DNA from 2 places in the Veillonella sp. AF13-2 genome. Region 2 is predicted to be linked to the other one. Evidence: a T-box and tRNA genes for the amino acid it is inferred to sense, from the RefSeq annotation. Region 2 holds a T-box; the other holds one or more tRNA genes.
What was found. The T-box of region 2 lies ahead of cysS (cysteine--tRNA ligase). A T-box ahead of a tRNA ligase gene usually reads a tRNA of that ligase, here a tRNA-Cys.
Positions count from the first base shown of each region.

Region 1: it has a tRNA-Cys gene. The T-box ahead of cysS (cysteine--tRNA ligase) is inferred to sense a tRNA for this amino acid. The anticodon was not compared.

Region 1 covers NZ_QTMT01000001.1:603,336-619,589, forward strand. Annotated here, with positions in the region: gene DWV85_RS02840 (segregation/condensation protein A) at 1-362, opposite strand, end outside; gene DWV85_RS02845 (phosphoethanolamine transferase) at 532-2,364, shown strand; gene DWV85_RS02850 (DUF523 domain-containing protein) at 2,459-2,914, opposite strand; tRNA gene DWV85_RS02855 (tRNA-Leu) at 3,021-3,109, opposite strand; tRNA gene DWV85_RS02860 (tRNA-Cys) at 3,124-3,198, opposite strand; tRNA gene DWV85_RS02865 (tRNA-Gly) at 3,208-3,282, opposite strand; tRNA gene DWV85_RS02870 (tRNA-Phe) at 3,290-3,365, opposite strand; tRNA gene DWV85_RS02875 (tRNA-Asp) at 3,371-3,446, opposite strand; gene DWV85_RS02880 (MBL fold metallo-hydrolase) at 3,497-4,093, opposite strand; gene DWV85_RS02885 (TrkH family potassium uptake protein) at 4,109-5,596, opposite strand; gene trkA (Trk system potassium transporter TrkA) at 5,609-6,949, opposite strand; gene DWV85_RS02895 (S1-like domain-containing RNA-binding protein) at 6,955-7,863, opposite strand; gene rsfS (ribosome silencing factor) at 7,865-8,227, opposite strand; gene DWV85_RS02905 (LCP family protein) at 8,244-9,365, opposite strand; gene yqeK (bis(5'-nucleosyl)-tetraphosphatase (symmetrical) YqeK) at 9,377-9,946, opposite strand; gene nadD (nicotinate-nucleotide adenylyltransferase) at 9,950-10,564, opposite strand; gene DWV85_RS02920 (glutamate-5-semialdehyde dehydrogenase) at 10,704-11,963, opposite strand; gene proB (glutamate 5-kinase) at 11,973-13,094, opposite strand; gene yhbY (ribosome assembly RNA-binding protein YhbY) at 13,167-13,451, opposite strand; gene obgE (GTPase ObgE) at 13,460-14,731, opposite strand; gene DWV85_RS02940 (S41 family peptidase) at 14,749-15,888, opposite strand; gene DWV85_RS02945 (M23 family metallopeptidase) at 15,890-16,254, opposite strand, start outside.
Region 2 covers NZ_QTMT01000001.1:385,119-401,372, forward strand. Annotated here, with positions in the region: gene DWV85_RS01825 (HAD hydrolase-like protein) at 1-608, shown strand, start outside; gene DWV85_RS01830 (S-adenosylmethionine decarboxylase) at 689-1,195, opposite strand; gene DWV85_RS01835 (CtsR family transcriptional regulator) at 1,409-1,888, shown strand; gene DWV85_RS01840 (UvrB/UvrC motif-containing protein) at 1,895-2,434, shown strand; gene DWV85_RS01845 (protein arginine kinase) at 2,444-3,505, shown strand; gene DWV85_RS01850 (ATP-dependent Clp protease ATP-binding subunit) at 3,740-6,187, shown strand; gene radA (DNA repair protein RadA) at 6,351-7,724, shown strand; gene DWV85_RS01860 (TRAM domain-containing protein) at 7,740-8,891, shown strand; gene DWV85_RS01865 (bifunctional 2-C-methyl-D-erythritol 4-phosphate cytidylyltransferase/2-C-methyl-D-erythritol 2,4-cyclodiphosphate synthase) at 8,875-10,050, shown strand; gene gltX (glutamate--tRNA ligase) at 10,053-11,522, shown strand; gene DWV85_RS01875 (bile acid:sodium symporter family protein) at 11,659-12,612, shown strand; T-box leader at 12,853-13,059, shown strand; gene cysS (cysteine--tRNA ligase) at 13,109-14,557, shown strand; gene DWV85_RS01885 (ribonuclease III domain-containing protein) at 14,547-15,023, shown strand; gene rlmB (23S rRNA (guanosine(2251)-2'-O)-methyltransferase RlmB) at 15,025-15,756, shown strand; gene DWV85_RS01895 (NYN domain-containing protein) at 15,759-16,254, shown strand, end outside.

The DNA of each region.
Region 1 (16,254 bases), 220 kb from region 2:
CTAAATATATTCGCAGATACAGCGGTACGCTCCATTAATAGAGATGTAATATCCTTAATTTTCTTAAATTCTACTAATTTTGCTACCAACTCGTCACGTGGATCCTCTACTTCATCGGGCTCAGGTTCAGCCTTAGGTAATAACATGCGTGATTTAATCTGTAATAAGGTAGATGCCATAACAAGAAATTCACTACTATAATGAATATCAAAATGGTTCCAATTGTCTAGATATGCCAAGTATTGACTCGTTATTTCAACGATAGGAATATCGGTAATTTCTATTTTATGTTTTTCAATGAGATGCAAGAGCAGATCAAGGGGACCTTCAAAAACGTCCAACTTGTAGTTATAATCTCCCATAAAACCCAATCCTCAGAAAAAATGTTTTTAACTATATAATTATAAAGCATTTATAGTAGTACTTTCAAATAATTGTTTTTTTTACACTCATCTGCTATCTTTATTATTGTAATTATTTTATATTAAAAAAAGATACGTTATTGTGTATTCCTTTTAGAGAGGATTTATTATGTCATCGAGTGTGAGGCAAATTGGGCGAAATCCAATTTTTCGCTTTGGTATTATAGGTATTGTTTTATATATCATCTTATTTTTAATTTATGAGCCCATAACCTTAGGGCTTGATGTAGAGGATATTACGATTTTAGCTGTACCAACAATTGTAGGTACCTTTTTATTTCAATATTTTATGGGGTGTACCGTTTTCCACAGGCCTTTTTTAGGGTATGGCCTAGTCGGAATCTTATGGGCACTTACCTTTCCTCTTTTATTCCATTGGTCCTATGTGAAGCCATTATACTTCTATGAATTTGCTAATGATTTTTTATTTGGCTTATTAATTTTCATGGGATTATCAGGCATTCAGTTTTTACTGAACCAAACAAATCGCTTCCATAAGACAACGTCCTTGATCATGGCTATTATTTCCATGATTTTAAGCTTAATACCATTCTTACAGATCGGCTATTACATGACTACCTGGCATTGCTTAACGCCAGCCAGTCTGCTCGCCGTATATATGACCAATCCAGAAGAAGCATTTGGTTTTTTAAAGAATGCAGCTGGAATACCTGGTCTTATAGCAATAAGTATTGGTCTTATCTTATGGACTTATTTATTGTACTGGTCTAACTTAGGTATGAAAGCAGTAGTAAACTTAAATACTACACGTCCTATGCGCTCAGCTATGCTTATCGCATCCCTTGTAGCTTTTTTAGTATATGTACCATTCTTCTTGTTCCCACAAACCTGTATTGTGGCGAACTGGATTGCTGCAGGCGATTATGTAAAACAAATGCAACAATATAATGATAATCACCACTTAGTATTTGATTCCTTTAATTTAGACACAAAGGAAACAGCGGTGAACAAAACACCTGGTACTATTATTCTAGTCATTGGCGAATCTAGTTCTCGAGATTATATGAAAGTATATAATCCAAACTTCCCATATGACGATACTCCATGGCAAGGCAATATGCGTTCGGACAATAAAGACTTTGTCTTCTTTGATAATGCCTATTCATCGTACGTACAAACAGTACCAACCTTGGAGCGTGCACTATCTGAACGAAATCAATATGATGATAAACCATTTCTTGATTCAGCCAATATCTTAGATATTGCTAAAAAAGCGGGATACACGACTTCTTGGTTTAGCAATCAAGGTGTATTCGGTGAATATGATACAGCTATTTCATTAATGGCTAAGACTGCAGACACAACAAAATGGGCCCATGAATCTTATGCATTCTCAGATCGATATGATGAAGCTCTATTGCCATTATTAGAAACTGTAGATCCTACCAAAAACAACTTTATCGTTATACATATTATGGGTAGTCATATTTATTACAATGACCGTTACCCTCATGAATTTAGCAAGTGGAAGCAAGGTCCGTATCCTGATGGTCAAGAAGCATATGCTAACAGCCAATTATACACAGACTGGTTATTACAACAAATTTACAATTATGGCAAAGACAAATTAAACTTACAAGCCATGGTGTATTTCTCCGATCACGGTGAAAGTTTAGACAAATCGCATAACCCTGATACATTTGATTTTGTTATGACACATATTCCATTCTGGGTATACCTATCTCCACAATATCGCTCAACCTATCCACAGACTGCTGAGGTACTTGCAAAACACGAGCATCAATTCTTTACTAATGATTTGCTATACGATACATTAGTTGGTCTCATGCATGCTCCAAGTCAACGATATGATGCAACACGAGATTTTAGTAATGCTCAATATCGATTTAATCTACATAACTTAACTACATTACTTGGTGAACAACCATTAGCAAATGATCCTGTTAATGCAAACAAGTAGTCTTTAATTGATATTGTAGCCATTATTTTTCTATTGTATTAAGTTATTTTAATAGTAAAACAACTTAATATAACCAAAAAGAGATGAGTTTAACTCATCTCTTTTTTTCTGCAAGCAAAAGCTCTATATCATTTTCCGTATAAATTCTTATATTCTTTTCTAATAGAGCCTCTACAGTACATCCATGACCATTTTTCAATGTTCTAGTAAAAGTTCCATCATAAATGCACTTATATCCACAGCTAGGACTTTTCGCCTTCATCAAAGCTTGCTTGCAACCATATTTTAGTGCAATATCAACTGTTAATTGAGCACCTCTTACAAACTCATCTGTAACATCAGCTCCATTAACAGTACATATACGTTTACCTTGACGCTCCGCAGGATCACGAGGCGTACTAAGTCCCCCTAACACTTCCGGACATACTGGTACTAATTCATAATATTCCTTTAGAGCCTCTATCGTTTCTATATAATTGTCTTTGCCATCATATCGACAGGGTACACCAAATAGGCATTCACTAATCAATAACTTAGGTTTCTTATTCATAGATTTATCTATCTCTTATATATTTATACGTAACTTATAGTAATAATTTTCACAAATCGTTTTAATTGTATATAAGAAAAAAGACTAACCCAAAGTTAGTCTTAATTGGTGCCGAGGACCGGAATCGAACCGGTACGGTTGTTTCCAACCGACGGATTTTAAGTCCGTTGCGTCTGCCTGTTCCGCCACCCCGGCATGGGTAACGATTGTGGAGGCGGCACCCAGAATCGAACTGGGGAATAAAGGTTTTGCAGACCTCTGCCTTACCGCTTGGCTATGCCGCCATATAAAATTGGAGCGGGAAACGAGATTCGAACTCGCGACCCCCGCCTTGGCAAGGCGGTGCTCTACCGCTGAGCTATTCCCGCATATAAATGGTGCCTCAGGACAGAATCGAACTGTCGACACACGGATTTTCAGTCCGTTGCTCTACCAACTGAGCTACCGAGGCATAAATGGCGACCCCGATCAGATTTGAACTGACGATCTTCGCCGTGACAGGGCGACATGTTAACCGCTACACCACGGGGCCGTAACCAAAGTACTTGCTTAGTATATCGGTTATCAGGACTTTTGTCAACACTATACTACAATATTTTTAATAAATTCTTCCTCATGTTTTAATATAGTAGATTCCCTATGTCCAGGCTCAACAATTAACTCCTTAGACAAAGTTAAAAGATGATTCAAACTCTTAATCAAATCAGCTGGATTACTGTTATAATTATCTGTATTTCCCACATTTTGTTTAAATAAAGTATCACCAGTAAATAGATGGCCTTCAATTTCTAAACAAACCGATCCAGCACTATGCCCAGGTGTATGATGAACTATTATATTAAAAGGATCTAACTGTAATTGCCCCTCTACTAAATCATTACAATGTGTATACATTTTTTTCTTATATACACTTGGTCTCCGTCGAATTAACTGTAACAATTCTTGATCTAAAGGATGTAAATAAGCGGGAATATTATAATGTGTACACACTTCATCCAAGGCTGACACATGATCACAATGACCATGTGTCAATAAAACTGCTATGGGTTGAGAATCTGCAACCATATCAATAATGTGGTTACAATGAAAACCCGGATCAATGATTATAGATTTTCCCTCTTTGATAAGCACATAACAATTTGCTTTATAAAGCCCTAGAGGACGTTTTATAACTTCCATATAGTTCCCGCCCTCCTATAGAATACGATATCGTTTAGGAACCTCTTTTTTAATAAAATACCCTTCCCAAAACTGAGGGTGAAGCATAACTAAAATCGTAAATAACTCCAAACGACCTAGTAACATGTCTACAATAGCAATACATTTAGCAGTATCCGGCATAACATTAAAGGAATCAGTAGGACCAAAGCCACCAAACCCTAGTCCTACATTGCTAAGAAAGGCCGTGACCACTTGCATAGAATCATATGTATTAAGACCAGTACAAGTCATTAGAAAAACAGATACCACATAAATCATTAAATATAAAAATAAAAATTGATGTGTCATCTGGATCCATTTAGTAGGCATCGGTTTGCCATTAATACGTACTACTTGAACCATATCAGGATGAATTGATTTTCGCAAATAAATTATAGAACTCTTAATCAAAATAATAAGTCGTATAATTTTTACACCGCCCGTTGTAGAACCACTACAACCACCAAAAAATGTACAAATAAATAACATCATCTGTGCTGCAGCAGGCCACAAATCATAATCACTAATAGCAAAACCACTACCAGTTTGAAGCGAAACTAAATTAAAGGCAGCATTTCTAACAATCTCTAAAGGACTAGAATAGCTAGATTGTAATGCTAGAGATATTGATACAATGGCAATACCAATAAACACTACAAGCCAGTACATACGTGTTTCAAAATCATTAATTAAAACGTGAATTCCTTTTTGAAGTGCATTGTAATACACAGAGAAATTGCCACCAGCAAGAAACATAAAGAATATAAATACTAAACAAATATAATTACTTTGTTCATAGATAAAAGCCCCTGCTGATGTCGGTGCAAATCCACCCGTGGCAATAATAGAAAAGGCATAGTTTAACGCATCAAAAGGTTCAATGCCTCCAGCCCACAGCATAAGAAAGCAAAGAGCAGTAAAGGCAATATACAACTGCCAAAGCTTTGTAGCCATTGATTGAATACGCGGCATTACAACACCAGGCTTTGGTACAGATGCCTCTGCATTAAAGAAATGTGCTGCATCTGCTCCTAAATTCTTTAAAAATGATAAGATAAGGACGATGATCCCCATCCCTCCAACCCAGTGCATAAGGCCACGCCACAATACAAATGTGTTTGGTAACGTATCAACACTATAAATAATAGTTGCACCAGTTGCAGTAATACCCGAAGTGGCTTCAAATAAAGCATCAAAAACATTAGTCAATATGCCACTCCCCAAAAAAGGTAAAGCCCCCAAAATAACCGTGAATATCCAAGTAGAGGATACAACTAAGAACCCATCACGAATACTAAAGCTTTGACTTTCACAACCGTAATAAGATAAAAGCGTCCCCAAAACTAAAGAAAGGCTTGTGGTTATAAGGAATGACCAATATGCAGTTTCAAATACAACACTGTATATAAAAGGGATTAAAGTAAAAATCCCAAATATATAGAGTAGTCGACCCACTAAGGACATAACGATTTGAATTCGCATAGCCCCTCCTTACTAAGTAAGATATTTAAGCAATTTGCTTACCGATTCAGGTAATGTAAAGAGAACGATATGATCACCATCTAAAATTTGAGTATTACCACGAGGTACGATAGCTTCATTTTCCCGTAAAATTACACCTACTAAGGCCTTCCCAGGTAAACGAATATCTTTCAATTGTTTACCTGCTACAGGTGATTCATTGGTAATTTCAATTTCGATAGATTCGGCTTTACCACCTTCAAAGGTGGAAATAGATACAACCCCTTCTCCACTTCGTACAAAGCGCAAAATTTGACTTGCAGTTAATAAACGTGGAGAAAATACTACATCAATACCTACTTGCTCCATCAGCATAATATATTCTGGCCGTCCCACACGAACAACGGTTTTTGGGATGCCCATATGCTTCCCTACAAGTGCTACAAGTAAATTAAGTTTATCATCATCTGTTAGAGCAATAATTACATCGCTATCAGCAATTTCCTCAGCTTCGAGCAAATCAAAATCAGTACCATCCCCATTGATAACCATGGCTTTATCCACTTGATTTGCCAGTTTCTCACAACGGTCAAAGTCTTTTTCAATAACCTTCACAGAAAAACCAGCTTTTTCTAATAATACAGTTAAGTTACGACCTAAGAGACCTGCCCCAATGATTACAGCCCTTTTATAGAATGTATTATAATTATGGAACCAAAGTTTCTCCACTTCAGAAACGGACTCTTTCAAACCTAGGAAAAATACACTATCATCAGCCTGTAAGCGACTTTCACCATGCGGAATAATCATTTCACCATAGCGCAAAATACCAACTAATAGAACACCTTCAGGAAAGCGAATTTCTTTTAGTGGCTGTTCTAATAGAGGAAATTCATTATTCAATTTGAATTCCATAAGGCGCACAGCACCTTGACCGAACTCCTCAACATCTATAGCTGATGGTGTTTCTAAAATTTGTAGTAACTCTTGAGCTGTAACCATTTCAGGATTGATGAAAAGATCAACACCTAATTGAGCTCGTATCTCCTCATCCATATGTTCCGCCACACTATTATCACGAACACGTGCAATAGTTGTAGGCACACCTTTTATTTTAGCTACCGAACAGGATAGCATATTAACCTCATCTGAATCAGTAACAGCAATAAACATACCAACATCAGACATATCGATTTCATTCAATAATTGAACATCACTGCCATTTCCTAAAACTAGGCTAACATCTAATGTATTTTCAAGATTATGAATGCGTTCTGGTGAGCGATCGATAACATATACATCATGATCGTCTTGAATAAGACGTTGTGCTAATGAATAACCAACCTTACCAGCGCCTACAATGACAATTTTCATCGTCTTTATTCCTCATCTTGGGACTCATCACTAACAAGAGGTGTCCATTGGCGACCTATGTCGGTAAGCAATGTCCAACCATCCTCCTGAACAATTTTTTTCTCTTTCATTAAATGCCCTAAGGCACGTTTGAACGCAGCCTTACTAATATTGAACTTATCTTTAATCAACATCGCTGAAGACTCATCACTATATGGCATCTTTCCACCGCGATTTAAAAGATATTCCATAATAATATCACCATCTGAAACAAGAGCTTTTTCCTTTGTAGGGCGCATAGATACATTGACACGACCATCATCGCGTTTGAAAGTAATACGACCTTCAATCATTTCCCCTACTTTTAACTTTCTCGTCATTTCAGAACGATGTAAAAAGGCAATCCAACGCTCAGGAGTGATAAAAAATGCCCCCTCACTCGTTAAGTTATAGATAGCACCTTTTACAAGTTGACCAACCGTAGCTTCAGTAGCAGCTTTAGAGGCACGACGCATTTCATCATCTACATCCATGGAGACCGCAAAACGGCCAGATTTATCTGTATAAAGACGAACCCACACCTTTTCCCCTACCTGAGGGCGACCACGCATCTCCGCATGAGGCATAAAGATACCACGTTCTGTGCCAACCTCAACGAAGCAACCAAAATTTGTCGTATTGATGACCTCAACATAACCAATTTGGCCAACCTTCATAGCTGGTAAACGCATAGAAGCAGTTAAACGCCCCTTTGGATCGCGATATAAAAATACTTCTACCGCATCTCCTATAGTAACTGGTGAAGTTTGTTGATCTTTATGAAGCAAAATATCATCATTTGTATTGCCTGTTTGACCATCTAGAAAAGCACCTTGGTCACTAGTACGCAATACTTTCAATGTGGCAATTGTATTTTCCAACAATTCTGTAGCCATATTATACTCCTTCAAATGGAACTCGACCAGCGTCATTCCACAATTCTTCTAAACCGTAGAATTCACGCAATTCATCACCACCAAAGACATGACAAATTATATCGCCAAAATCCAATAAGATCCATTCACCTTCACGATAACCTTCTCTATGCTGTACGGTTATACCTAATTCGGCTGCTTTATCTTCCATTTCATCAGCAATGCTTTGAGATTGCTTACTATTATTTGCACTGGCAATCAAAAAATAATCACCTAACATTGAAATACCTTCTAAATCAAGAATTTCAATATCTCTGCCCTTTTTATCAAATGCAGCTTGTGCAAGTTCTAATACGATTTGTTTAATATCTTCTTTCTTTTTCATTATATTGCCTCTTATCTTATCGCTTACTACCGCTCTCCTCACCTGGTTCTGTGGGCTTTGTAATAGTGCCCCCATTATGTTCCGATTCAGGTGCAACTTTCGACATACTATTTGTTGGTGCAGATATAAATTGCGTCATTTCATTAGCTGGTAAATTACCCATTGTAATACCCACTAAACGCTGAGCTTCCGTAGGGTTTACCTTCCAATAAGTCGTTTCACCTATAAGCTCTTTTTCACCAGGAAGAATATAGAAGTGGATCTCTTCCTTATTAATTTTGCTCGCATTATATACCAGTTTAATAGCATCTAAAGTGGAGATATTACTATCAAAATGCTCCCAAATACGCCAAATATGCCATGCATTTGTTATAAAAAATGCATTATGCTCTTGTTCCACCCACAACTTTAAGAATCGCTCTTGTCGTTGCACACGAGTAAAGGTATCGTGTTTAGGATCAGAATATCGTAAATATGCTAAGGCATTATTACTATCTAATGTTTGATAACCACGTCGTAAATCAATATCCTTATTGCCTTCTGCATCAACATGTTCCATCGGTTGCTCTACATAAATTTGTTGATTCCCTAACACATCATTAGTTTTCTTGAAAGCATCTTGATTAACTACCACGTAGTATGGTATTGAAATATGGAACATATCCTCAATAACAGCTTTAGTAAGTTCAATGCCTCCTTTTTCATAAATACTATTTAACATAGTCGCATCGGTTTGATCACGATTATCGATTTTACTATTACTTGGAATGCCGATAACGTCCATCGTTTTTTGATCAAGGTTTACAGATAATAGGAATAGACTATCACCTTGACTAGGATTATTGTCATCAGTGCCGATAACCAAAATATATAAAGGTTTATCTAAGCCTTTTTGCTCTACTGATACAGTATTTGCGTCCTGTTTATTTTCACTATCTATCACGGCTTCAGTAGCTTCAGTAGTTCCGACAATTGCTCTATATGCATAAGATACACCACTATATATGCCATACCCTATCCCACCGAGCAAAGTAAAAACTACAACAATAGCCAGAATAACTCTGGGCCACTTCACAGATGACTTTTGTTGACGTCTTTTTCTACGTCGGCGAGCTCTTGCTCGTTCACGTTCGTCCATATAAAACTCCATTATTTACAAGATTTTAATACATCATTACGACCAAGAATGGTCAAAGGATAAATAGAAAGATGTTGCTCAATAAGGTGATTAATAGTATTGTCAAAACCAAGCAATACAGCCTTATTTAGATCTTTTTTAGCTACCGTTCGAAGTTCATCAACACCTGGGAAATCACGATTGGGTTCAATATAATCTGCTAAGAATATAACTTTATCTAATGTAGACATTCCCACCTTACCAGTTGTATGAACACGAATAGCTTCTAAAATTTCTGAATCGGTTATAGAAAACTCAAGTTTAGCTCGAATCATACCTGCTAATCCATGTAAAAGATTACCATTGGCTAATAATTCTTCATCAGCTTTGTAATTATTCTCCTTCACCAAATCTTGCATCTCTTTCAAAGGCATTTCTTTAGCACAATCATGCAGTAATGCCGCTAATCGTGCTTTTTCTACATCAACATTATAAAGTTTAGCCAACTGAGTTGCAGATTCAACAACACCCAGGGTATGCTTAAAACGTTTTTTTCCCATCCATTGACTTACCCTTTGTTGTATTTCATCAAACGATAACATCATTTATTCCTTCCCATATATATGGTTTTCTTCTATATAATCCACTACACATTTAGGCAACATATAACGAACTGTCTTTCCAGACCGTAAGCGCTCTCGTAAATACGTAGCAGACAATTTCATTTCAGGCACTTCCATAACATGTATTTTTTCCCGTGCTTTAGCTCCTAATTCATCCAAAGTAGAATCAATAGCACTCGATCCATCTGGTCTAGTAGCTCCAATAAAATGAACCTCATCTATCAGTTCATCTATAAATTTCCAAGTCGGTAATGCACGAATAGTATCAGTCCCTGCAATAAAGTAAAATTCAACAGTAGGACCATATAGTTTTTTAAAATATTGAATCGTATCAACGGTATACGAAGGGCCCTCTCGACGCATCTCTACATCAGAAATTTCAAAATTGGGATTATCCAAAACTGCGGCCGCTGTCATAGCATAGCGATGATGACTATCAATCACATCATGTTGCTTATGTGGTGGAATACGAGCAGGTACAAAGATAACCTTTTCTAAATTAAAGCTCTCACAAGCCACTTCTGCAATCATGAGATGACCTAAATGAATGGGATTAAATGTTCCACCAATTATACCTATGCGACGTTTATCTACCATAATACGGTCACTCCCTTAATGACAATGACACAAATAATGATGAATAAGAGCAATGCCTTTCCATAGGATATCCATTCATATCGGCCCTTAGGTGTTTGAATGTATCTGAAGTATGCCCTTATAAAATAATATAGTTTCTTCACGTCCGTACTTGGCCTTCCCCAAATACAAAATATTTATAAGATGTTAAAGCTTGTAAACCCATAGGACCTCGAGCATGAAGCTTTTGTGTACTAATACCGATTTCAGCACCAAAACCAAATTCAAAGCCATCTGTAAAGCGGGTAGATGCATTATGATACACCGTAGAACAATCTACTAAATTCATAAATATCTTGGCTCGCATAGGCTCATCTGTGATAATAGCCTCAGAGTGATGTGTAGTATACCGATTCACATGTTCAATAGCTTCTTCAAGATTTTCAACGATACGCACATTTAAGTCCATATCATTGTATTCTGTGTTGAAAGAATCCTCTTCTAGAGGAATTGTGTTTTCCATATATTGAGCTACAGCTTCATCTCCGTGAATGCGAACACCGTATTCTTGTAGTGCTGTATCAAGACGTGGTAAAAAATCAGAAGCCACAGCATGATGAACTAGTAAGGTTTCCATAGAGTTACATACAGATGGACGTTGAACTTTAGCATTGACTGCAATTTCTAAAGCCATCTCTAAATCAGCAAATTCATCAACAAAGGTATGACATACACCGCTGCCAGTTTCAATAACAGGAATGCTACTATCTTCTACAACACGACGAATAAGTCCAGCACCCCCACGTGGAATGATTACATCAATATATTCCCGTTGTTGTAAAAGTACTCCAACCAGATCTCGATCAAGCACCTCAACGAGTTGAATAGAGTCACCATTAATACCTAACGACTCTAAGGTATCCCGCATGATAGACACGATGATTTGATTCGTGTGAAATGCCTCCTTACCACCTCGTAAAATTGTAGCATTTGCTGTCTTTAAACAAAGAACACCTGCATCTATGGTTACATTTGGACGGGCTTCAAAGATGATACCAATAACACCAAAAGGTACTGATCGCTTTTCAATAATCAAACCATTAGGCCGAGTGATTGTTTCTATAATGGAACCTACAGGACTTTCAAGAGCAGCCACTTGACGCACCCCTTCTGCCATTTGAGCAATGCGACTAGGTGTCAAAGTCAATCGATCTATCATAGTTCGAGGTAAATTATAATCAACAGATTTTTCTAGGTCTAACTCATTAGCCGCCATAATTTCATCTGTTTGTGCTTCTACAGCATCAGCAATTGCTAACAATGCAGAATCTAAAGTTTCTTGGTCGAGTTGGGCTAATTCAAAAGATGCCGTTTTAGCTCTCTGGCCCATATCTTTACAAATTTTTTCATACTGGTTCATAGGATTTCCTCAGTGTAATAAAACTAGATTATTACGATGTACAGCCTCATCATAGGTCGTATTAATACCCAGAATCTCGGCTATATCATTTGTATTGTGACCTTTAATCGCCTTCATATCATCAATACTATAATTAATAAGTCCACGACCAATTTCCTTATGATCATGATAAATGGAAATTGTATCACCAGGTCCAAAAGTCCCCTCTACTTCAATAATACCAGCGGGCAGAATGCTAGCACCCTTATCTAAAACAGCCCGAGCACACCCGTCATCAATCGTAATGGATCCTTTTAATCGTTTACCAAAAGCCAACCAATGATGTTTACCAGATAAACTTGCATCATGGGCTTCAAAGAGTGTCCCAATTTGTTCACCCTTACATACACGACGAACAGAATCCTCTACTTCACCTGAGGTGATAACCATTGGTACACCAGAATTTGTTGCCATATGAGCAGCTTTAATTTTTGTATACATACCCCCCGTTCCCATATTAGAACCAGCACCACCTGCAATAGCATAGGTTTCATCGTTAATTTCAGAAACAGTTTCTATCAAAGTAGCATCTGGATTGGTGGCTGGGTTAGCTGTATATAAGCCTTCAATATCTGACAAAATGATAAGTAAATCTGCATCTACAATACCTGCAACAGTAGCAGATAATGTATCGTTATCACCGATTTTAAATTCTTCGATAGCAACCACGTCATTTTCATTAATAATAGGAATAACGTTAAGTTGCAATAAAGTATGTAATGTATTACGCAAGTTAAGATAACTATGTCGTCCAGTACTATCCTCTTTCGTTAAAAGAATTTGCCCTACGGTGCGACCATATTCTCGGAACATGCGCTCGTACATATGAATGAGAATACCTTGACCTACTGCAGCAGCTGCTTGTTTTAATACGAGATCTCTAGGCTTTTCTTTAAAGCCTAAAGGGGCAAGACCTGCACCAGTAGCACCAGAGGAAACAAGAATAATCTCTTTACCTTGGTTAGCCAAATCTGATAATTGGCGCACTAATCTTTCAATACGCTCCAAATTTAAATGTCCGTTAGTGTAACAAAGCGTACTGCTACCAACTTTGACTACAATTCGTTTTGCATTAACGATAGCGCTGCGCATAGACTAACCTCCTAAGGTTGAAATTCTTAACTACGATGTATACAAATTTTTATGATTTACTAGATTATAAAATTATTTTGGCAAAATGATTTTAGGTTCTTTTTTAGCTTTATATAAAACACCATTAAAGCCAATCACTTGAACTAATTCAGCGCCAAGCATATCTGCTAAGTCTTGAAAAATTGTCTTATCTTCAGGACTATTATTATGTAATTTAACCTTAATAAGTTCACGTGCTGTAATCGCTGCACGAGCACTATCTATAACACTATCCTCTAAACCATTTTTACCAATTTGGACAACTGGTGGTATTGTAGCCGCCAATGAACGTAAATACCGTTTTTGTTTTCCTGTCATTATTACTCCTACTCTTGGAAAGTAAAGCGCTGATCGCCGATTACAACTTCATCACCGTCTTTACAGCCTTTTTCCTTCAATTTTGCATCAAGCTCCATAAAGCGCCAAATGCGTTGGAATCTACGAAGAGATTGATCATCGTCAAGATTTGTCATAGCTACTAATCGTTCAATACGTTTACCAGTAATGTAGAAAGCAGCATCATCACCGCGAGTAATGACAAATTCTACATCTTGTTTTGCTTCGTATACAACTGTATCATCATTTGCTTCAGGCTCTGGTTCGTAGTTTTCTACATAGTAATAAGCTCGTTCCATAAGCTCTGACAAACCTTCACCACTTAAGGCGTTAATGAGAAATACCTCATAGCCTTTGTCTTCAAAATATTTTTTTGTTTCGGGAATCGTCGTGTCATCAAAGACCATATCGATCTTATTGAGAGCTACAATTTGTTTCTTATTAGCCAATTTTTCAGAGTATTTACGTAACTCTTCATTAATCGCATCAAAGTCGACCTTAGGGTCTCGGCCTTCCATACCAGATACATCTAAAACATGAATTAAAATATTTGTACGTTCAACATGACGTAGAAAATTGTGACCTAAACCTACACCTTCACTAGCCCCTTCAATAAGGCCTGGAATATCGGCCAAAACAAAGCTACGATCTCCAGAAATTGTAACTACCCCGAGTACTGGTGTTAGTGTAGTAAAGTGATATGCTGCCACCTCTGGTTGAGCTTTAGATACTTTTCGCAAAATACTAGATTTACCAACAGATGGATAACCTAATAAACCTACATCAGCTAATACTTTAAGCTCTAATTGTAACCAGAATTCTTCACCAGGTTCACCCTTTTCTGCAAAGGTTGGTGCACGGTTAGCACTAGTTTGGAATCGAGCATTGCCACGTCCGCCACGACCACCTTTGGCAATAACAAAGGTATCGCCATCGTTGACAAGGTCGCAAAAGATTTTTCCTGTTTCCTCATCTTTAATTACTGTCCCCAATGGAACTGGAATGATAAGAGGATTGGAACCTCGACCGTGCTTATTAGAGCTTTCACCATTACCGCCAGCTGGTGCCTTAAACTGACGTTTATATCTAAAATCTACAAGCGTATTAATATTCTTGTCAGCTTTAAAAACAACATCCGCACCTTTACCACCATCACCACCACTAGGGCCGCCATTTGGAACGTATTTTTCTCGACGGAAGCTGGACATACCATCCCCACCGTCACCAGCTTTAACAAAGACGCGCGCTCTATCTATAAACATAATTTAACTCCTATGCATTATTGCTGTAATAGCTCTAATGCTTTTTTAATTTGAATATCATCTAATGTACTAGATGGATGTACACCTTTTGGTAAATCGATTTCTACATCAGGTTTAATACCTGTTCCATCAATAACACGATCACTTGGCGTGTGGTACTTAGCAATAGTTACTTTAATTCCTTCATCATCTAAACTAGGGAAAATAGTTTGAACGGTACCTTTACCATATGTATTAGTACCTACGATAGTGCCTAATTTACGATCTTGAACAGCCCCTGCTATGATTTCTGATGCACTAGCAGAGCCCTTATTAACTAAAACAACCAATGGCATAGCTACATCAGGTCCATCTGACTTATAAGTATCCTTTTTACCTGATCGATTTTGTACTGTTACGAGTGTACCTGGAGGCATAATATAGTTAGATATCTTTTCAGTAGTAGATAATAAACCGCCTGGATTATCTCGTAGGTCCAAGACAAGAGCCTTCATACCTTGAGATTGAAGCTCTTTATATTGAGTGGCAAAATCTTCTGCGGTATTTTCTGCAAACTGACTAATACGAATATATCCAACTGTGCTAGTAAGCATTTTACTTTTAACAGTAGGCAAAACTATGGATTCACGAGTGATATCAAAATGCAACTTTTCACCATTACGTTCAATATCTAGAGATACAGTAGTACCAGCTTCGCCACGAATACGAGAAGATGCTTCCTCTACCGGAATTTCAGTAGTGGATTGTCCATCGATAGCAATAATGTGGTCTCCAGGTTTAATTCCAGCTTTAAAAGCTGGTTGGTCTTCCATTACGCTAACTGCATATAGACCTTTATCATCAGTACCAAGGACCATACCAACACCAGCATATGTTGCAGATGTTTGCATTTTCATAGATTTATATTCTTCTGCATTTAAATAAACACTATGCGGTTCTCCCAAAGAGTCAATTAACCCCTTTAGCATACCATCATAAAGGGTAGTTTTAGCCATAGGTGTCATAAAAACTTGACTCGCAGTATAATAGGCTATAAATAATCTTGGTAGCCCCCAGAATGAACCGGAAAGATACCAAAATGTAAGCCACATAATAACAATGCCAGAGCCTATATATTTCAATAGACTCCATAACACTGTACGTGTATCAAATTTCATATTATAAATATCCCATAGGATCCACAGGATCCCCACTTATACGAACTTCAAAATGTACATGTGGCCCTGTACTATTACCTGTGCTACCAGCATAGGCAATAACTTGACCCTTACCTACATCTTGCCCTTCAGAGACAGCAAGTTCAGAATTATGTCCATAAAGAGTAGACATGCCATTACCATGATCGATAACTACGGCATAACCATAGCCACCCATCCAACCCGACCAAGCAACAGTACCACCATCTGCAGCATGAACAGGTGTACCTTCATCAACACCAATATCAATGCCAGAATGATAAATTGTAGTGCCCCAAATCGGATGTGTACGATAGCCATATGGAGAGGTAATTTCACCACTTACAG
Region 2 (16,254 bases):
TTGCATTGGAACATTTCGGTTATACTGTACCTGATGAAGAAACATTACAATTGTTCTTAGGACCACCATTGGTAGATGCTTTCCAAGAACATTGTGGTTTGACCTTTGAGCAAGCGGAAGAAACATACTTTAAATTCCGTGAACGTTATGGTACCATCGGTAAATTTGAAAATAAAGTATATCCGAATATTGTAGACTTATTGGCTAAATGCAAAACTGAACAATATACTATAGCTGTAGCTACTGCAAAACCAGAACATTATGCTAAAGATATTCTTGATCACTTTGAATTGACACCATACTTTGATGTTATTGTTGGTGCTAATTACGAAGCGGGATTGTTACACAAAAAAGAAATTCTTGAAAAAGCTCTCACGCTATGTGGTAACCCATTAACTGATGAAAATGGTCGTCGATTGACATTCATGGTTGGAGATCGTAAGTACGATGTAGAAGCAGCTAATGAACTTGGCTGTATCTCCATTGGCGTTACCTATGGTTATGGTACGGAATCTGAGTTAAAAGAAGCGGATGCCGAATATATCTGTGACGATGTTGATGAAATTGCTGATGTTCTCAATCTTGAAGAAATGATGGTTCGTAGATAAGCTATATAAATAGAATTACATATCAACCCAAATAAAAAGCTAGAGGAAATCCTCTAGCTTTTTTGCATCTTCATTTTATGTTATTTTTTTAGGCCACTTTTTTTAGCTAATGTTTTGATAACCTTAGCACTTTGTTTTTTCAACTTGCCCCCTGTTTGTTTGAGTTGGATACGTGTACGAGAAACACGACCAAGTGTAGTAATCTTAGTTTTGCGACGTGGCTTCATATCACGTTCGTTACCAAAGTCGCCACGTTGCACACTCGTTGCCTTTACTTTTTCAGCTCTAAAAGATTTACGTAGGGCTTTCATAATTAATGTAAGTGGTAATGTTTGCTCGAAGGAATACAAATCAACTGCTACATAACCAAGTGCAGGATATGTGTGCAATGTAAAGTGAAAACCTGGTGCGACAGAAAGGAGGGCGATTTCCTCGTCCATAACTTGACAACTGATTTCATCTACATCAAGTTCAGCTAAGTCAAATGCGGTTGCTACACTTTCCTGTACAGCTGTAGCGGATGAAATTGCGTCTTCATCGCAGGAATATAAATCAATTAACAGTTCTTGTCCTAATGCTTCTGCCATAACAACACCTTCCTTCAGAAAATAATATCTCATTTATTATACATAGATTTAAGGATTAAGTCCAATTATATGAGAATACATTAAAAGTCAAACGTTATTTTTATAAAATTTGACTTTTATATTGACTAAGGTCAAAAAGTCAAATATAATAGAGTTATGTTAAAGAACAAATAGTCAAAACTATAGTAAATAAACTTTAAAGGGGTGTTTTTTATGAGTATGATAGCTGATAAAATAGAAAAATTTATATTAGACCGTATGCGTGAAGAACAAGAAAAGCTAATTTTAAAGCGTAATGAATTGGCTGATGAATTAGATTGTGCGCCATCCCAAATTAGTTACGTATTAAGTACGCGTTTTTCTAATGAGCGCGGTTTCGATGTTGAGTCAAGACGTGGCTTGGGTGGATATATTCGAATCAAAAAAATTAACCCAGAAAGTTCAGATTCTTTACCTGCTGTTACAACTTATCGGATTTATGAAGGTCCAAATACGGTAGAACGATTAATTGATATGCGAGATGTAGATCAATCATTATTTCAATTATTACAATCTGAAAAGATTACCCGTCGTGAAGCTCAATTGATGCATAATTCTTTTGCTACATTAATTGAAAATGTAGACGTAGAAGAACGTAATGATGCTGTTCGTCAATTATATGCATCAATGGTGGACACTTTGCGGAAGGAGTGATGATTTGTGTTATGTGATCATTGCCATAAAAATGAAGCTACTATCCATATGACTAATATCATAAATAATCAAAAGACTGAGCAACATCTTTGCAGTAGTTGTGCCACCAAGTTACAACAAGCTGGGAAATTATCTCCTTATAGTTCTTTTATGAATGATATGTGGGATAATAACTTTTTTACTAATGATTTTTTTAAGAATATGGTGTATCCAGATAACTTATTAAAAGCTCATCAATCTAAGAGCTGCCCTCAGTGTGGTATTACTTATGATGAATTCAATCGGGTAGGTAAGTTTGGCTGTGGTCAATGTTATGAGACTTTTAATAGTGAAATAAATCCATTATTAGAACGAATACAAGGTAGTTCTGAGTATGAAGGGACTATACCTAGTCGTGGTACTAATGTATTTAAAGCAAAGTATGAAGTAAAGCAATTGCGCCGCCAATTAGATACAGCTATTCAAGCTGAAAACTTTGAAGAAGCTGCAATTTTGAGAGATAAAATTAAAAATCTAGAAGTTATCATTGATGGTGATAACGAATAGGAGGTTCTTATGTTAGATACTATATTGGACTCTCCGCTAAGTCAGTGGCTGTGTCAGGATACAGAGGCGACAGACCACATTGTAATTTCAAGTCGTATACGATTGGCGAGAAATTTTGATGATATATTGTTTACGAATCGTGAAGATACAGTTTCCTTAGAAAAAGTGAATACAATCTCTCGAGGCCTATTGCCAATATTAAAAAAGGCTGATGAGCACCAATATACAAATATTAGCCTTGAGCAATTAAGTCAACGTGAGCGTGCTGTCTTAGTTGAAAAGCATTTAATGAGTCCTGCTTTAGAGGAACAATTACCGTATCGTAATTTGATTGTATCTGATGATGCTTCTATCGCAATTATGGTAAATGAAGAAGATCATTTACGTATTCAATCTATGGCTCCAGGACTTAAATTGCAACAAGCTTATAATCATGCGGTTCAAATTGATAAAGCTATCGAAGCAAAATACCCTTATGCCTTTGATGAGCGATTTGGTTATTTAACTGCTTGCCCCACTAATGTGGGTACAGGTTTACGGGCCTCTGTTATGTTACATTTACCCGCATTGACGTTATCTGGTCGTATTACGAGACTCATTCGTAACATAATACAACTAGGTTACTCTGTACGAGGGTTGTATGGGGAAGGTTCCGAAGCTTTAGGTTGTATTTACCAGATTTCTAATCAACGAACGATGGGTATTAGTGAAGAAGCAACTATTGAGCAATTGATTAAAATCGTAGAAGGAATTATTGCAGAAGAACGAAAGTCTCGGCAATCTTTATTACACAACGATAAAGAAGGTTTGGAAGATATACTTTGGCGATCCTATGGAATTTTACAATATGCACGACGTGTAAGCGGTAAAGAGGCACTTAGTAAGCTTAGCGACATTCAATTAGGTGTAGATTTAGAAATATTACCATTCTGGGGTAAAGATACTTTTAATGAGCTTGTTGCTATAACTAGACCAAACTTCCTCTCTAAATACTTAGGTAGTGAAAATTTGACAGATACCGATCGCGACAGCTATCGTGCAAAGGTGATACGTCAAAAACTTTCAAATTAATATAAATACATAAATAATTAATGCATGATTATTTATTTTGTATAGATTGATTTATATAATTTTCTTAGTTTACCGTTAAGAGATTTGTAAAAAATAGTAAATATTAATACTAGATAGCATAATAGATTAATAGAGTTTAATAATATTTTTGATATTCCAATGGTTATTTCACCATTGTTTATATATATTTGAAAAGAAATAATTACAATTTACATAGATAGATGAGGTGATATTATGATGCAACGGTTTACAGACGATGCACAGCGTGTTCTTTCGTTAGCTCAAGAGGCTGCTTTGGAGTTAGGACATGACTATGTTGGTACTGAACACGTACTCATTGGCCTTACAAAGGTTAAAAATGGTGTAGCAGCTAAAGCTTTAGAAGAGCTTGGCCTTGTTACAGAAGATATTTTTGAAGCTGTAGAAGAACATGTAGGACGTGGTAATAAAAAGGCAACGTCAATATATATGACACCTCGCGTTAAACATGTACTTGAGCTTGCCATTCAAGTAGCAAATCAAATGAATCACAATTACGTTGGTACTGAGCATATTCTATTGGGCCTACTTAGCGATGGTAGCGGTGTTGCAGTTGCTATTTTACGAGCTATGAATATACGTAGTAATGATGTAGTAGAAGCAATTCGTAGTATTCTTGGCTCGAATAAAGGTAGCAATAATGGTGGTCAAGAGGGAATAAATAGCAATAATGATTTAGGTGAGCTGTCAGATTTTGCAACTGATCTTAATGAGTCTGCTAAACAAGGTAAGATTGATCCTGTTATTGGCCGCGATACGGAGATTCAACGAGTCATTCAAATTCTCAGCCGTAGAACTAAAAATAATCCTGTTCTTATTGGTGAACCAGGTGTAGGTAAAACAGCTATTGCCGAAGGCTTGGCACAGCGTATTGTGACTGATAATGTACCGGAGATTTTACGTAATAAACGCATTATTTCTCTTAGTATTGGTTCTATGTTAGCGGGTGCCAAGTACCGTGGTGAATTTGAAGAACGGTTAAAAAAAGCCATTGATGAAGTACAACAACATGATGATATGATTATCTTTATAGATGAAATTCATACATTGGTTGGGGCAGGTGCTACTGAAGGCGCTATGGATGCAGCTAATATCTTAAAGCCTGCTTTGGCACGAGGTGAATTCCAAGTTATCGGTGCCACAACACTTGATGAATATAAGAAATATATAGAAAAAGATGCTGCTTTAGAGCGTCGTTTTCAACCCGTTCAAGTAGGAGAGCCTAACGAAGAGGATGCTCTTGAAATTTTAAAGGGATTAAGAGATCGGTATGAAGCTTTCCATAAGGCTAAGATTACAGATGAGGCATTAACAGCAGCTGTGTCTTTATCTAGCCGATATATTACAGATCGATTCTTACCTGATAAGGCTATCGATGTAGTCGATGAAGCTGCATCTAAGGTTCGTATGAAAGTATTTTCTTCAGCACCTGATGTTAAAGCATTAGAGGATCGCCTCAATACAGTTAAGAAAGAAAAAGAAGCTGCGGTTACGTCTCAAGATTTCGAAAAGGCTGCAAAGCTTCGCGATGAAGAACAATTACTATTAAAAGAAATTGGTGATAAAAAATCTATTGCTAAAGAAAAAAGCGATCAAAAGTTAATAGTAACAGAGGAAGACATAGCTGCTGTAGTAGCGCAATGGACAGGCATTCCAGTGGCTAAAATTGCAGAAGAAGAGTCTGCAACCTTACTACATTTGGAAGAAGAACTTCATAAACGCGTAGTAGGTCAAGATGAGGCTGTTACTGCTGTAGCTAAAGCTGTACGCCGTGCAAGGGCTGGATTAAAAGACCCAAAACGGCCTATTGGTTCATTCTTGTTCCTTGGGCCAACTGGTGTAGGGAAAACTGAGCTAGCAAGAGCGCTTGCATCCTCCTTGTTCGGCGATGAATCTGCTATGATTCGACTTGATATGTCTGAATATATGGAAAAACATACTGTGTCTCGCTTAGTCGGTGCCCCTCCAGGTTACGTAGGCTATGAAGAAGGTGGACAATTAACAGATGCGGTACGTCGCAAACCATATAGCGTTATCCTCCTCGATGAAGTGGAAAAGGCACATGCAGATTTCTTTAATATTTTGTTACAAGTTCTTGATGATGGTCGTCTTACTGATAGTCAAGGAAGAACTGTAGATTTCAGAAATACAGTTATTATTATGACAAGTAACTTAGGTGCTAAAGCTTTACATAAAAACTCTCCAGAACTTGGTTTCTTAGCGGCTAAAAAATCTGATTTCAATGTAGATGAAAATAAAGAAATTGAGTTTAAAGAGGCTAAGAAGTCAGTAATGGATGCGGTGAAACGTCATTTTAGACCTGAGTTTTTAAACCGTATTGATGAAATGATTGTATTCCATCCATTAACAGAAGAGGACTTAAAAGAAATTGTAACTATCTTGATGAGTGATGTTACAAAACGCCTTGAAGCGCGTGATTTACAATTAGAAATCTCTCCTGAGGCTATGCATTTACTTGTTAAGGAGGGCTCTGATTTCACAATGGGGGCTCGACCATTAAAACGTGCTATTCAACGTTTAATTGAGGACCCAGTGTCCGATCTTATTTTGAAAGGAGATGCAAAAGAAGGTAAAATTATTAAAGCAGATGCAAAGGATAACGATCTTGTTGTATCAATATGATAAAAATACAAATTATACAGTTGATGACTACCTTTCATATAAAAAATATAAGTTAAATGGTATACTATAAAATGATGATAGTTAACCATGTAGTAAAATTATGCATAAAAGGTCATGAATGGTTATCATTCATGACCTTTCTTTTTAAATGTATTGAGGTGTTATGGCAAAAGCAAAATCTGTATTCTTTTGTCAAAATTGTGGGGCTGAATCCTCTAAGTGGATGGGCCGTTGTCCACAATGTGGAGAATGGAATACATTAGTTGAAGAAATAATTAAAGAAACTAAACATAGTCGAACACCTTCTCGAGGTGTTGGAAATCAAACGGCGAAGCCTACCGCCTTGCCAGATATCGAAATTTCTTCTATTGCACGCGTATCTACAACCTTTGGTGAAATTGACCGTGTATTAGGTGGGGGCATAGTGCCTGGTGCTCTAATGCTTTTAGGTGGTGATCCTGGTATTGGTAAATCTACTCTGTTACTACAAGTATCCCAGAAGGTAGCCGATACAGTAGGAGCAGTTCTTTATGCATCTGGTGAAGAGTCTCAGTTACAACTTAAACTTCGAGCAGAACGACTGCATATTAATAGTGAACGGTTACAAGTTATTGCAGATACTGATCTAGATCATATATTGGAGCAAGCTGAAGCAATGACTCCTTCCTTACTAGTCATTGACTCTATACAAACTATGTATACTGGAGATATAGATGCTGCGCCAGGCAGTGTTAGTCAAGTTCGTGAATGCACATCTCGCCTACTTCGCTTCTGTAAAGAACGAAATATACCTACTGTAATCATTGGCCATGTAACAAAGGAAGGCAATATTGCAGGGCCTCGTATGTTAGAGCATATGGTAGATGTAGTGCTTTACTTTGAAGGGGAGCGTTCTTATCAATTCCGTATATTACGGTCCATTAAAAACCGTTTTGGATCTACATCAGAAACAGGCATTTTTGCTATGGTAGAGGAAGGGTTACAGGAATTGTCCAATCCGTCTGCTTCTCTTTTAGCCGAGCGTTCCGATGAAGAAAGCGGCAGTGCTGTTATGATTTACCTCGAAGGGGTTCGCCCCATCTTGGTAGAGGTACAAAGCTTGGTCGTTACTACGGCTTTTGGTATGCCTAGACGTACGGCGATTGGTTATGATCTTAACCGGTTAATCGTATTATTAGCAGTCTTAGAAAAACGCTGTGGCTTTACATTAGGTAATAAAGACGTGTATGTAAATGTTATCGGTGGTCTCAAGGTAAATGAACCTGCTTGTGATTTATCTATGGCGGTTGCCATTGTGTCAAATCTGAAAAATCGAATCGTTCCAACAGATATGGTAATTTTAGGTGAAGTAGGCTTAACTGGTAATGTTCGCAGTATTCCTCGCATTGAACAGCGTATAAATGAAGCCAAGAAATTAGGTTTTAAAAAGTTTATTATTCCTGAAGGCAACTATAAACAAATTAAGGATAATGATAGTTCTATCAAAATTAAAGGTGTCAAATCTATACAAGAGGCGATGCAACTCGTATTTTCATAATTAGGAGGTGATTTCATGATTTATCGGATTTTACGCTATGTAATAGCCATTTTAGTAGGTACAGCAGCCTACGTGGGAATGGATAGCTTAGCACCTATTATTGACCCATATTTGGTTTCTCAATTTGAATCTTTTGGGGACATGTCGTTAACAATTGCACGTATTGCAGTATTAATCGTAGGTACTCTATTAGGCCTTGTTATTGGTTATCTGATTTCATCATTTATTCTGAAACAAGGTTTAGTAATTGCTAAAAGATTAGAGCGTATTCTTACTCATATTCCAAATCAAGAATTGATTGCAGGCACCATCGGTTTATTATTCGGCCTTATTATTGCAAATCTAATTGGTGTTGCATTCAATCAAGTACCTATTATAGGACCTTATATTCCTATAATTTTGAGTGCTATTTTTGGATATAGTGGACTTAAAATCATGGCTCGTAAAGGACCCGAAATGTACAATAATTACGTACAACAATGGGGAGGAGATAGCACTAAAAAAACAAGTCGTTTTAAAATGTTTTCAACTCATAAATTAGATAAATCCTCTAGTACGCCAAAATTACTAGATACTTCAGTTATCATTGACGGTCGTATCAAAGAACTATGTGCTACGGGCTTCATTGAAGGCCCTCTTATGGTGCCACTATTTGTATTAAATGAGTTACAGGTAATTTCTGACTCTGCGGATGCTACGAAACGCAACCGTGGTCGACGTGGCCTTGATATTTTGAAGGATATGCAAGATGCCAATAAGGTAGCTATAGAAGTTGTTGAAGATGATTATGATGATCTTGTAGAGGTTGATTCAAAACTTATGCGACTTGCTTTAGATAAGCAGTGGAAATTGATGACTAATGACTTTAACTTGAATAAGGTGGCTCGTGTACAAGGTATTGAAGTGCTTAACCTTAATGAATTGGCAAATGTATTAAAACCTGCTCTAATCGCTGGAGAATGGATTCGCGTTCAAATCATGAAAGAAGGTAAGGAAGTACACCAAGGTGTGGCTTATCTCGACGATGGCACGATGATTGTCGTAGAGGATGGTAAGCCTTATGTTGGTCAAAATGTAGAGGTTATGGTTACATCCATATTACAAACGAGTGCAGGACGGATGATTTTTGCTCGTGTAGATGGAGGACAAAATGGGCAAGGCAATTAGTTGTATCGTTCTCGCTGCAGGTGCTGGTCGCCGTATGGGATACAAAGAAAATAAGATATTTATTCCTTTAGGGGGACATTCTATTATTCAACGTACCATACAAAATGTAGAAAAGATTGAAGGTTTAAAAGAAATTATTCTTGTTGTAGCTGAAGGCGAACAAGAATATATGTCTAACCATATTCAAGGGTTGGATTTGCATATTCCTGTAAAGATAGTATTTGGTGGAAGAGAACGTCAAGATTCTGTGGCATATGGTCTCAAAGCTGTATCAGAAGATAGTAATATTGTGCTAGTTCATGATGGAGCGCGTCCATTAGCATCAACTAAACTGTTTGATTCTGTTGTTAGGGCCGCAATAGAATATAGAGCTGCTACTGTAGGTGTCCCTGCTACGGATACGATTAAACGGGTTAATACAGAGCATACCGTAATAGAAACCTTGAAACGCAGTGAGTTATACCAAATTCAAACACCACAAGGCTTTCAAAAAGATCTATTTAAAGAGGCCCATCAAAAGGCTCATGACGAAAAATATTTAGGCACTGATGATGTGTCCCTCGTCGAGTATTTAGGTAAGCCTGTACATATAGTAAGTGGAGACTATTGTAATATTAAGGTGACCACACCTAATGATATTGCAGTAGCAAAACGATATTTAGGAATTGAGGATAAGCGTATGCGCGTTGGATTTGGTTATGATATTCATCAATTAAAAGCAGGGCGTCCTTGTATCTTAGGTGGTGTTCATATCGAGTCTGACCTTGGTCCTGATGGTCACTCCGATGCAGATGTTCTCATTCATGCATTGATGGATGCCATGCTAGGTGCCGCTGGTTTACGGGATATTGGATACTATTTTCCACCTGAAGACGACCAGTATAAAGGGATTTCTAGCATGCTTTTACTAGAAAAAGTAAATTTCTTATTGAAAGAACGTGGGTTACAAGCCTATAATATTGATATTATGGTTATTTCTGAGACACCTAAATTAAAACCTCACATCGATATGATGAAGTCTAATTTACAGTCTATTTTAGAGATACCATTAGATCGTATTAGTATTAAAGCGACAACAAATGAAATGCTAGGGGCTATTGGTCGCCGCGAAGGCATTGCTGCACAAGCTGTCGTTTCTGTATATGAAGGAGAGATTTAATCATGAGTTCCATGAAAGTTCGTTTTGCTCCAAGCCCTACGGGTCCATTCCATATTGGTGGTGCTCGTTCTGCTTTATTTAACTGGTTATTAGCACGTAAGGAAAAAGGCACATTTGTATTGCGCATTGAAGATACAGATTTAGCTCGTTCTACACGTGAAAGTGAAGAGAATATTAAAGCTTCCTTACAATGGCTTGGCATGAACTGGGATGAAGGCATTGATGTAGGTGGTAATAATGGTCCTTACCGTCAAACAGAACGTCTTGATTTATATAAAGAAGTAACACAACGCTTATTGGATGAAGGTAAAGCTTATGAGTGTTACTGCACACCTGAAGAGTTAGATGCGGTGCGTCAAGATCAAATGGATCGTGGGGAAACACCAAAATACAACGGTCATTGTGAACACTTAGATGAAGAGACAAAGGCTAAATACATTGCTGAAGGTCGTAAACCTACAATTCGTTTGCGTGTACCGTTGAATAAAACATACGCTTTTGATGATATGGTACGTGGGCATGTATCCTTTGAGTCCAATGGTGTAGGTGACTTCGTTATCGTTAAATCCGATGGTATTCCTGTATATAACTTTGCTGTAGTAATGGACGATCATATGATGGGGATTACTCACGTTATTCGTGCAGAGGAACATCTATCCAATACACCTCGCCAAATGGCTATCTATGAAGCTCTTGGTTGGGAGGTCCCTAAGTTTGGTCATATTTCTTTGATTCTTGGTAAAGATTACAAAAAAATGTCCAAACGTCATGGTGCTACCTCTGTTGAACAATACAAACAATTAGGGTACTTGCCAGAAGCACTTGTAAACTTCTTGGCACTTCTTGGTTGGGCTCCTGAAGGTGAAGAAGAATTCTTCACACAAGATGAATTAATTCAGGCTTTCTCTATGGATCGGGTAGCGAAAAATCCTGCTGTGTTTGATATTGATAAATTGAACCATATAAATTTCCACTATATGAAGAATTTGAGTGATGAAGAGTTATTCCATCTTTGTTTACCGCATTTGAAAGAGGTTGGTTTAGCTCCAGATAGCTTGAATCAAGCTGATATTGATTGGTTGGCATTATTATGCTCTACATTCCGTGATCATATTAGCTATGGTGCTCAAATTAAAGATCATGTAGGCTTGTTTATGGGCGAAACAGTATTCCTTGAAGAGGGGCATGAAGAGGAGTTGCGTGCTGTATTGAATGAAGAAACAGCTCCAACAGTTCTCGGCGCTTTCCGGAATGCATTGGCTGAACTTGATGAAATTACACCTGAAGTTGTAAAAGCAACAATCAAGGCCGTAATGAAAGAAACCTCTTTAAAAGGTAAATTCGTATTTATGCCAATCCGTGTAGCTTTAACAGGTCAAATGCATGGTCCGGATTTGAATAATATTGTTACATTACTTGGTAAAGAAAAGTGCTTACATCGTTTAGATAATGTAGGTGCATTAACAAAATAAATTTGATCAATTAATCAAAGGAGTTCACGTAACAAGTGTTATGTGAACTCCTTTTGTATGTGTTGTTAATATTCTATAGAAATGCTATAATAATCGGCGTATTAAATTTTGATTTATTATGAAAGCGAGTGTTTTTATGAGTGTTATTCGTTCTATTAATCACTTATTCAATAGTTATCTATCCTGGATAGTACTATTGATGGCTGTTTTAGCATATATGCTACCTGCAGTATTTTCTTGGATGACTCCATATATTGCTTACATGCTACAGTTTGTTATGTTTGCGATGGGGTTAACATTAACGGCTCAAGTCTTTATTGATGTATTTAAGCAACCAATGAAGGTTATTCTCGTATCCGTAATCCAATTCTTATGGATGCCATTGGCAGGTTTCTTAGTAGCCTTAGCATTTAATTTTCCTCCAGAAGTTGGGATTGGTTTTATCTTGTTGGGTGCATGTCCTGGTGGTACTGCTTCTAATGTAATGACCTTCCTTGCAAATGGTAATGTTCCCTTATCCGTATCAGCAACAACTGTATCCACATTATTGGCACCTATTTTAACGCCTTTATTTGTCGTATTATATGCAGGTGCAACATCTTCTATTGAAATTCAATTTATGCCAATGTTTATATCCATTGTAAAAATCGTGTTAGTACCAATTATTTTGGGGATTGTATTGAATTACTTTATTGGCGCAAAAATTGAACCTGTAAAATCTGTATGTCCAACCATTGCAGCTATCGCGGTATTGCTTATCTTGGCAGCTGTAACTGCAGTTAACCAAAAGCAAATTGCCGAAACTGGTTTCATTATTTTTGTAGCGTGTTTAGTACAAAATTTGAGTGGTTATGTTGTGACATACTTTATATGTAAAGCTCTTAGTATTGATGTGTCTTCTCGTCGTGCTATGCAAATCGAAGTGGCTATGCAAAATTCTGCATTATCCGTATCTTTAGCACTAAAACACTTTACACCACAAGCTGCGGTAGCAGGTGCAGTATTCTCCATTATTCATAACTTTACAGGATCTATTTTTGCCGGTATTTGCCGTAAACATGATGATCAAGATAAATTAGAAAATGCTTAATATTAATTGATTTGATGTAATGACATTATTATTACTTGTGTGCTATAAAAGCTATTGTTATGAATGATAATAGTAATTTAATATTCTGATTATATATCCTCATCTTTCTAATTAAGCTATTTAAAATACCTATGTATGATATGTGAATAGCTGCCTATGAAAGATGGGGATCTTTCTTGTAAATATTGACATTCTATAGCTTTATTGGTAAAATATTTTTATATATGAATATAGATTATTTTAATAGCTGAGACTGAAAGAAGTACTCTACAACTAACTTTTTAGCGAGAACCGATGGTGGGAGGGTTCATGGATAGGTAGATGAAATGCATTCACGAGCTGACACTCCGATTATAGGTAGGTTTGTCCGGCGACGCACCGTTATGCGATGAGTGGGTATCGCTATTGGTACCTAACAGAGTGGAACCGCGGACCATCGTCTCTGTATGAGATGAGAGGTCTTTTTTATTTTACAAAATTGGAGGCATCGGTAACGATGAGAGAAATTACTGTTTATAATACTATGACGCGCCAAAAAGAGGTTTTTAATCCTGTAACACCAGGTGAGGCAAAAATGTACGTATGTGGTGTCACACCATACAATCATCCTCATATTGGCAATGCTCGTCCTTTTGTGACTTGGGACGTAATTCGTCGCTATATGAAACATGTAGGCTATAAAGTAACCTATGTACAAAACTTTACTGATGTGGATGATAAAATCATCAATACTTCTAATGGTGAAGGCGTCTCTTGGGATACCATTGCAAATCGTTATATCGATAGTTATTTTGAAGTAATGGATGCATTAGGTGTACAACGGGCTGATATGTATCCACGTGTATCTACGCATATTGATGATATCATTGCTATGATTAAAACATTGATTGACAAGGGCTACGCCTATGAACTCGATGGCGATGTATATTATAGTGTGGAGAAATTTGAACATTACGGTGAGTTATCTGGTCGTACATTAGACGATATGGAGGCAGGCGCACGTATTGAAGTAGATGGTCGTAAGAAGAATCCTATGGACTTTGCTTTGTGGAAAGCAGCAAAACCTGGTGAACCTTATTGGGAAAGCCCATGGGGGAATGGTCGTCCAGGCTGGCACATTGAATGTTCTGCTATGAGCCAAAAATATTTAGGCACAGAATTTGACTTCCACGGTGGTGGTAGCGATTTGATTTTCCCTCATCATGAAAATGAAATTGCTCAATCAGAAGGTTGCTCTGGTCAACATCCAGCAGTGCGCTACTGGTTGCACAATGGTTTTATCACTATTAACTCTGAAAAAATGTCTAAGTCCTTGAATAATTTCTTCTTGGTAAAAGATATTTTAGAACAATATAGTCCTGATGCATTGCGTTATTTCTTATTGAGCACGCATTACCGTAGCCCATTAGATTTCTCTGATGAGCGTCTAGAAGAAGCTAATAAATCTTTGGAACGGTTAAGCACAGCTATTGAAAACCTTCTTTACCTTGAAAAATGTGAGCCAGGCTCATGTGATGAAGCTCAACGCTTATTAGAAAAAGCGAAAGCATACGAAGAAGAATTTGAGGATGCTATGAGTGATGATTTCAACACTGCTCTAGCAACTTCTAGTATGTTCGGTCTTGCAAAAGAAATTAATATCTACTATCAAGCTGTAACAAGTAGAGAAGGCGTTGTTTGCCAAGAGGCAATTGCTGAAGTGAAACGAATCTTCAAATTTATGACAGATGTTATTGGTGTTCTTGAAAAAGCTTGGGAAGGCAATACGGGTGCTAATGCTGCTGAATACGAAGAATTAATGCAAGTTATTCTTTCTGTACGTCAAGCTTGTCGGGACCAAAAGCAATGGGCATTAGCTGATTGTATTCGCGATCGATTAGCTGAGATTGGTATTACTATTGAGGACTCCCCTCAAGGTGCACGGTGGAAAAAACGTGAAGTTTAAACAATTTCAATTCTTAAAGAATGAAGCGATAAAAAAACTGACGGCTCTTGAAGAAGAGCCGCTTCGTTTGCGTAATCGGACTATAGAAGAGTGCCTAAGTGCTGATGCAGTTATGCTAGCTTATATCGGCGATGCAGTATACTCCATGTATGTACGCGAACGAGTAGTGCAAATGAATATCACAAAGGTACAGGTATTGCATACAATTGTTACTGAATTTATTTGTGCTAAATCACAGGCGAAAGTATTGCTAGAAATAGAAGATGCTTTCACAGAAGAGGAACAAGCTATTGCACGCCGTGCTAGAAATAGTAATGTAAACGTGCCTAAAAGTAGTACTGTTCAAGAATATCGCAGTAGTACGGCCTTTGAAGCAGTACTAGGATTTCTTTATGAAACGCGCCAAGAAGACCGCTTACAGCATATCTTGGGGCAAGCCTTTTCTATAACTCTACGAGGTATGTAGTATGGATAATTATATTGTAGGTCGCAATGCGGTTAAAGAAGCCCTTAAAAGTGGCCGTTCTATTCAACGTATTCTGGTCAGTGAAGATAAGGTAAAAACAGGGTTAGCTGATATTGTAGGCCTTGCTAAATCTCAAGGAATTGAAGTTAGACCTACACCAGTTAAACAGATGAATAAGTACGATTTGGAGGTACCACATCAAGGGGTTATAGCTCTTGTATCGGCCGTTCAATTTAAAGAATTGGGAGAGGTATTACAAGAAACGACACATGAGGTTCCTTTACTCATCTTAACGGATGGGGTTGAAGACCCACATAATATGGGAGCTATCATTCGTACTGCTGAATGTGCGGGAGCTACGGCTGTACTCATTCCTAAACGACATAATGCGCCTATTAATGCTACTGTTGCAAAGACATCTGCTGGAGCTATTGAACAAATTCCACTTGTACAAATTGGCAATGTAGTGCAAACCATTAAACAACTTCAAAAACAAGGATTTTGGGTAATGGGGGCTCATATGGAAGGTGATCGTACCTTGTATGAAGCAGATATGACAATTCCTACGGTTATAGTCATTGGTAATGAAGGTAAGGGGATTAGTCGCGTTGTAAAAGAAGCTTGTGATTTCCTTGTAACAATTCCTATGTATGGAAATTTGAATTCTTTGAATGCATCTGTTGCAGCTGCAGTTCTTATGTATGAGGCGGTACGTCAACGCCAGGCGAAATAATCATGCTAAAAGATATTTTAATTGTAGACGGCTATAATGTTATTTTTGCTTGGACTCATTTGAAAAAATTGGCTCATGAGTCTTTAGAACATGCGAGAATGGAGCTTCGAGATAGATTGTTGAACTATGGTAAATTTAAGGGTTACGAAGTAATCCTTGTATTTGATGGTAAGTATACAAAATCTGGAGGTTCCATTGAATCTATTACAAGTGGATTTATCGAAGTGTATACTGAGGATGGAGAAACGGCGGATTCCTTTATTGAACGAGAGGTATTTTTACGTAAAGGCAAATATACTAATGTATATGTTGTAACCTCCGATGGGGCAGAACAGAATCAAATTCTAGGCTCTGGCGGGTTGCGCATTCCTGCTCGTGAGTTGCAAAATATGATTCGTATTGCTAAGGAAGAAGAACGACTTCAATATGCTCATGAACATAGACGTGATCAATTCTCAGTGCGTCGTAATGAAGTGGGAGGTTTATTATCTCCTGAAG